DNA from 2 places in the Streptomyces sp. NPDC003035 genome. Region 1 is predicted to be linked to the other one. Evidence: riboswitches for the same ligand, from Rfam matches in the RefSeq annotation. Region 1 holds a riboswitch; the other holds the start of a gene.
The links. A riboswitch is a leader RNA that binds a small molecule or an ion and turns the genes downstream of it on or off. The one in region 1 is predicted to bind cyclic di-AMP.
Positions count from the first base shown of each region.

Region 2: it holds a riboswitch for cyclic di-AMP, as region 1 does, so the genes downstream of both, ACFYV5_RS30575 (transglycosylase SLT domain-containing protein) here and ACFYV5_RS16540 (M23 family metallopeptidase) in region 1, are expected to answer to the same signal.

Region 1 is NZ_JBIAPJ010000004.1:694,364-697,556, forward strand. It holds gene ACFYV5_RS16535 (PP2C family protein-serine/threonine phosphatase) at 1-401, shown strand, start outside; cyclic di-AMP (ydaO/yuaA leader) riboswitch at 613-760, shown strand; gene ACFYV5_RS16540 (M23 family metallopeptidase) at 772-1,878, shown strand; gene ACFYV5_RS16545 (PrsW family intramembrane metalloprotease) at 1,961-3,193, opposite strand, start outside.
Region 2 is NZ_JBIAPJ010000011.1:76,410-79,602, forward strand. It holds partial or broken gene ACFYV5_RS30570 (phosphoribosyltransferase) at 1-589, shown strand, start outside; gene ACFYV5_RS30575 (transglycosylase SLT domain-containing protein) at 699-1,553, opposite strand; cyclic di-AMP (ydaO/yuaA leader) riboswitch at 1,558-1,717, opposite strand; gene ACFYV5_RS30580 (flavin-containing monooxygenase) at 2,017-3,193, opposite strand, start outside.

The DNA of each region.
Region 1 (3,193 bases):
TACGGGTGGTGAACCGCGGTCATCCCGAGCCGCTGCTGCTGTACGCGGACGGGGGTGTGACGCTGCTGGAGCCGACCGAGCCGGCGCTGCCGCTGGGCATGGGGGAGTTGGCTGCCTGGCCGGACCGGGCGGACGAGTCCGCGTATCCGCCGGGCGCGACGCTGCTCCTCTACACCGACGGGCTCTCCGAGGCCCGCAACGCCTCGGGGGACTTCTACGATCCCGCCGAGCGGCTCTCCGGGCGGATCTTCCCGGGGCCCGAGGAGCTTCTGGACGCGCTCGTCGACGACGTCCGCCGGTACACGGGCGGGGGCGCGACGGACGACATGGCGCTGCTCGCGGTGAGCCGTCCGGCGGCGGGGCAGCCGGAGCGGCGGCGCACGATGCCGGTGGTGCCGTGACCATGCGTAGTGGCGGCGTACCGCTCCGATAACAATTGATACACCGTCAGTTTGGCGGGTCTCGCTGGTTGTTCGAGGATGCGGGCCCAAATCGGCCCGTACCTGTCCAATCCCGTTAATGATCATCCGGAACGGCTTGGAATCCGGCCCTCGTGTCTATTAACGTTCGATAACGCAGCGCGGTCGTTTCAGCCGTCGCAAGAGACGGCACCGTGCGCACGCGCCGAATCCTGAAAAGGAACCGGGGACCCACTACTTGGGGTGAATCGGGCACTTTCGCACTCGTGCGACCGTGCCGGTAGGAGACCTTCCTGCTCCGAACCCGTCAGCTAACCCGGTAGGCGGTAAGGAAGGAAAGGAGTGCGCCTCCGTGGCGTCCAACACCCCTGCCCCCGAAGACACTTTTGACGGGTTCCAAGCGTTCGGCGCGTCGGCTGCCGCCGGTTCGGACGACGACGCCACGACCTGGGGGGAGTGGAACCCCACCGAGGAGTCGCTCCGTCAGCAGTCCCGCTCCGGTGGCCGCCACCGGGTCGTGAAGCAGCGGTCGGGCTTCGCCCGCTCGTCCACCGTCCTCGGCGTCGGTGTCATCGCGGCGGTCGGTGCGGGTGGCATGGCCACCGCCCAGGACAAGCCCGCGGTCTCCATATCCCTCCCCGACCTGAACCTCCCGGACGCCTCCGAACTGCCGGGCGTCGGCGAGCTCCTCTCCGACGGGGGCGAGGACGCGCAGGGGACGGGCTCCGGGACGAACAACCCGCAGCCGCTCACCGCCTCCCTCACCGTTCCGGCCGAAGCCGACGCGGCCACGCAGACCGACGGCGGCTCCGCGTCCGAGGCCACCGCCGACGCCGGCGAGGCGCTGCGCGCGCGCATCCTCCAGCAGGCCGAGCAGCAGCAGGCATCCGCCGACGCCGCCGCGAAGGCCGAGGCGGAGAGGCTGGCGGTCGAGAAGGCCGCGGCCGAGGCGGCGGTGAAGGCCGACGCGGCCGAGAAGGCGGCGGCCGAGGCGAAGCGGAAGGCCGAGGAGGAAGCGGCGGCCAAGGCCGAGGCGGAGCGCCTGGCCAAGCTCGCCGCGAGCTACGCCCTGCCCACCTCCTCGTACACCCTCACCTCCACGTACGGGCAGTCCGGCTCCATGTGGTCCTCCGGCTACCACACCGGCCTCGACTTCGCGGCGCCCACCGGCACCCCGGTCAAGGCGGTGCACGGCGGCACCATCACCTCGGCGGGCTGGTCCGGCTCCTACGGCTACCGGATCGTCCTGGAGCTGGAGGACGGTTCGGAGGTCTGGTACGCGCACCTGTCCTCGATGACGGTGAGCGTGGGCCAGTCCGTCGGCACCGGCGAGACGATCGGCCGCGTCGGCGCGACCGGCAACGTGACCGGCCCGCACCTGCACCTGGAGGTCCACACCTCGGGTGGCGACGGCATCGACCCGGCGGCCTGGCTGCGCGACAAGGGCCTGTCGGTCTGAGTCGCAGGCGGCCTCGGTCGCCGACGGTCTCGGTCGCCGGCGGGTGTCGGCGGGCCGGGTCGCCGGCCGTCTCCCGGGCGTCCTAGCTGCGGTACGGGTTGTAGCCGCCGTAGTCCAGGTACTGCGGCGGCGCCCAGACGCGGCCGGTGGCCCGTGCCGCGTACGTCAGCGCGGGCGAGGCGACCGCCTTGCGCTGCCACAGGTGGTGGAGGAGCTCCTGCTCGCGGGCGGTGAAGTCCGGGCCGGCCGCTCCGCGCTCCGCGCGGTGGCGCAGGAAGGCGAGGGTCGTCGCGAACGCCTCGTACTCCCCGACCGCGGTGGCCGCCGGCCCGCCGTACGTACGACGGGCGAAGTCGCGGGCGACGGACCGGGCCCGCATCGAGGACAGCGCGAGGGGCTCGGCAGGGGAGAGCCAGCCGGCCGCCGCGTACGCCGGGAGCTGCCCGGATATCGTGCGCAGCTCCCGCTGCCTGCTCCATATCGCCAGCCAGGTCAGCAGACCGAAGGCGGGCGCCATGAACATGCCGTACACCACGAAGAAGCCCAAGGGCCCGAGGACGGACGCCGAGCTGTTCCACAGCGCGTGCATGCCCATCGCCAGGACGAGGCCGGTCACCGGCAGCAGGACGCGCCGCACGCGCTGACGCCGGGCGGCGAGCGCGGCGAAGCCGAAACCGAGTCCGGTGAGCACGGTGAAGAGCGGATGCGCGAACGGCGACATCACGATCCGTACGAAGAAGGTCCCGGCGGTCACCGCGCCGATGCCGGACGTGCCGATCTCCTGGTCCTCGCCGAAAGCCCGGCCGAGATAGAGGATGTTCTCGGTGAAGGCGAAGCCGCTGGCGGTGAGGCCGGCGATCACGACCCCGTCGACGAGACCGGTGAACTCGCGGCGGCGCAGCAGGAAGATCAGCAGCACGGCGGCCGCCTTGGCGCTCTCCTCCACCACCGGCGCCACGACCGTGGCGCCGAGGGTGTCGGCGGAGGCCGGGTCGGCGGTGGCCGTCGCTATCCAGCGGACGGCGAAGGAGTTCGCGAGGATCGCGACGAGGGCGGCGGCGAAGGCGCCCCAGCAGAACGCGAAGATCAGGTTCCGCCAGGGGCCGGGTTCGACGCGGTCGAGCCAGCGGAACGCGGCGATGAGCAGAGGGACGGGCAGGACGGCCAGGCCCAGGCCGACGAGGAAGCCCTCGGTGCCGGTCTGCTCCCGCACCATCGCCAGGATCACCAGCGCGCAGATCGCGAGCAGGGTGGCCACGGCGACGATCCGGACCACCTTGCTGCGCCAGAAGGCGCGACGGGGCCGGTAGCGCCA
Region 2 (3,193 bases), on a different contig from region 1:
CAAGGGCCACGACGTCGTGGTCCTGGGGCTTCCGCGCGGCGGCGTGCCGGTCGCCGAACACGTCGCCGACGCCCTCGGGGCGCCCCTGGACGTCTGTCTCGTACGCAAACTGGGGGTGCCCTTCCAGCCGGAACTCGCCATGGGCGCCATCGGGGAGGGCGGCGTGCGGGTCGTCAACGCGCGCGTGCTGGCCGAGACCGGCGTCTCCGACCGTGACCTCGCCGCCGTCGAGGAGCGGGAGGGGGAGCTGCTGCGGCAGCGGGCCCAGCGCTATCGCGGGACGCTGAGCCCGGCCCGCCTCGACGGCCGCACGGCCGTGGTGGTCGACGACGGCCTGGCGACGGGCGCCACGGCGCTGGCCGCCTGCCGGGTCGTGCGCGCACGGGGAGCCGCGCGGATCGTCCTCGCCGTGCCGGTCGCGCCGCAGGGCTGGCCGGAGCGGATCGGCGGGGAGGCCGACGAGACGGTCAGCGTGTACGAGCCGGAGGTCTTCTACGCGATCGGCCAGTTCTACCAGGACTTCTCGCAGACCCCGGACGAGGAGGTCATCGCCTGCCTGGAGCGCAACCGTACCGCGCGCGGATCGAGCCCCGGCCGTCCCTGACGCCCTCGCGTCATGGCCGCGCGGCCCGAGGCCGGACGGCGAAGCCCCGGCCCCGAGAGGGGGCCGGGGCTTCGCCCGAGTGACGCGCCGGCGATCAGTAGGGTCCGTTGACGTTGTCGATGGAGCCGTAGCGGTCCGCGGCGTAGTTGCAGGCCGCGGTGATGTTGGCGATGGGGTCGAAGAGGTCCATCGAGGTGCCGGGCACGTGGTACGCCAGGAAGGTCGGCTCGATGACCTGCAGGAGCCCCTTGGACGGGGTGCCCTTGGCGGCGTTCGAGTCCCAGAGGTTGATGGCCTGCGGGTTGCCCGAGGACTCGCGCATGATGTTGCGGTGGATGCCCTCGTACGTACCGGGGATGCCGTACTGCGCCATGACGTCCAGCGATTCGCGGATCCAGCCGTCGAGGTCGTTGGTGTAGCTCTTGGCGGCCGCGGGTGCGGCCTTCGCCGGGGCCGGCTTCGCGGGAGCCGCCTTGGCCGGGGTGGCGCTCCGCTGCTGCGAGCGGTCGGCCCGGTCGGCGTCCTTACTGGCCGGGGACGCGGGCTTCTTGGGAGCCGCGGCGGATTTCCCGCGGAGCGTCAGTTCCAGGCCCGGATGGATAAGTGACGGGTTGTCACCCACAATGCTGCGATTCGCTCGGTACAGGGCCTTCCAGCCGCCCTGCACACTCTGCTCCTGCGCGATCAACGAAAGGGAGTCGCCGCGAACGACCTTATAGGTCTTGGCGGGGGCGTTCTTCGCGGCGGGAATCGATTCCGCGATCTTCGCCGGAGCGCTGAAGACGGTCTTTCCGGCGGGGGCGGTCTCGGGTGCCGTGCCGGGCGTCGCGTGCGCGGTGGCCGTGCCGACCAGGGGCAGGGCCAGCGCGGCACCACCCGTGCTCGCGAGGGCGATTCCGCGGGTCAAGGGACGTCTCTTGGGGCGCCGGTGCTTACCGTGTGCGGGCATGATGCATTCCTCTCCGGCGCCTGCGGGGTGAGCTGTCGGGTTCGGGCTGGAGATGCCCGGCCGCACGTGTGCGACTTCACCCCGAGCCGCTCCGGAGAATCCGGACCGGCGAATAGTGGGTCCCCCGCTCCTGCCTTCGGGTGAATGATCGGCATTTTCGGACGGTGGCAGGATTCGGCGATCCGTCCGGGTCGAGGTGACCGTAGGCGAGAAATGTCGACAGAAACAAGACGTCGCGTTCGTGGGGAATTCCGGGAGAGGTTCTTCGCCACCCCCACCGCGCCGAACTTCCTTGAAAGGAAAGGGAACGGCCGGGGTCGAGAGATCACCTCGACCCCGGCGTGATTCATGTCACCGCAGCGCCATATCGGTCATTACGGTAAATTCAGCCGAGTTGAGAAAAGGGATACAAGGGGCGCTAAAAACCCCTTGTATCCGTTTTGGCCGGAACTGTGGTCGTACGTCAGCCGGAGACGCTCGCGGCACCCGTCTCGCCGTGACGCGCCGCGAGCACCCGCGCCAGCGGGGTCGGTGCCAGCGTGCGGTCCAGGTTCGTGCGCATCGTGGTCGCCGCGTCCAGGACGTAGTTCTGGCGGACCTTCCACGGGCCCCGGTCGCCCTGGCGCGGGAAGGCGTCGATCGAGCGCCGGACGTATCCCGCCGCCAGGTCGAGCAGAGGGCGCTCGCGCAGCGGACCCTCCGGCTTCGGCACCACCGCCGCGTACCGCCTGCCGCCCATGTGGTTGAGCACCTTGCACACGAGGCGCGAGGTGAGGTCGGCGCGCAGCGTCCAGGAGGCGTTCGTGTAGCCGACGCAGAAGGCGAAGTTGGGAACGGAGGTGAGCATCGTCCCCCGCCACACGAACTGCTCCGACAGCTTCACCGGCCGGCCGTCCACCGTCGGCTCGATTCCGCCGAAGGCCAGCAGTTCCAGGCCGGTGGCCGTCACCACGACGTCCGCCTCCAGCACACGGCCCGACGCCAGCCGGATCCCCTCGGGGACGAAACGGTCGACGCGGTCGGTGACGATCTCTGCCTCCCCCTTCTTGAGCGCGTGGAAGAGGTCGGCGTCGGGGACGGCACAGAGCCGCTGGTCCCAGGGGTCGTAGCGGGGCGTCAGATGCTCGCGGATCAGCCCCTTGTCCCGCAGGACACGCTGGTTCAGCCCGCTCAGGACGCGCCGTGCCGTCTTCGGCGCGCGGCGGCAGAACTGGTACACCCCGATGGTGAACAGGATGTTCTTCGTCCGGACCACCCGGTGCGCCGCGTTCGCCGGCAGGACCGCCCGCACGGCATCGGCCACCACGTCCCTCGACGGCAGCGAGCTGATCCAGGTGGGGCTGCGCTGCAGCATCGTGACGTGCGCGGCCCGCCCGGCCATGGCGGGCACCAGGGTGACCGCGGTCGCGCCGCTGCCGATGACGACGACGCGCTTGCCGGTGTGGTCGAGGGCCTCGGGCCAGAACTGGGGGTGGACGACCTCTCCCTCGTACGAACCGATCCCCGGGAACTCCGGGGAATGCCCTCGCTCGTAGTTGTAGTAACCCGCGCACGTATAGAGGAAGTCGCAGGTCAGCGTCTGCCGCGTGACCGCGCCGTGCGCGTCGGTACGCTCCAGCGTGAGGGTCCATCGGGCCGTC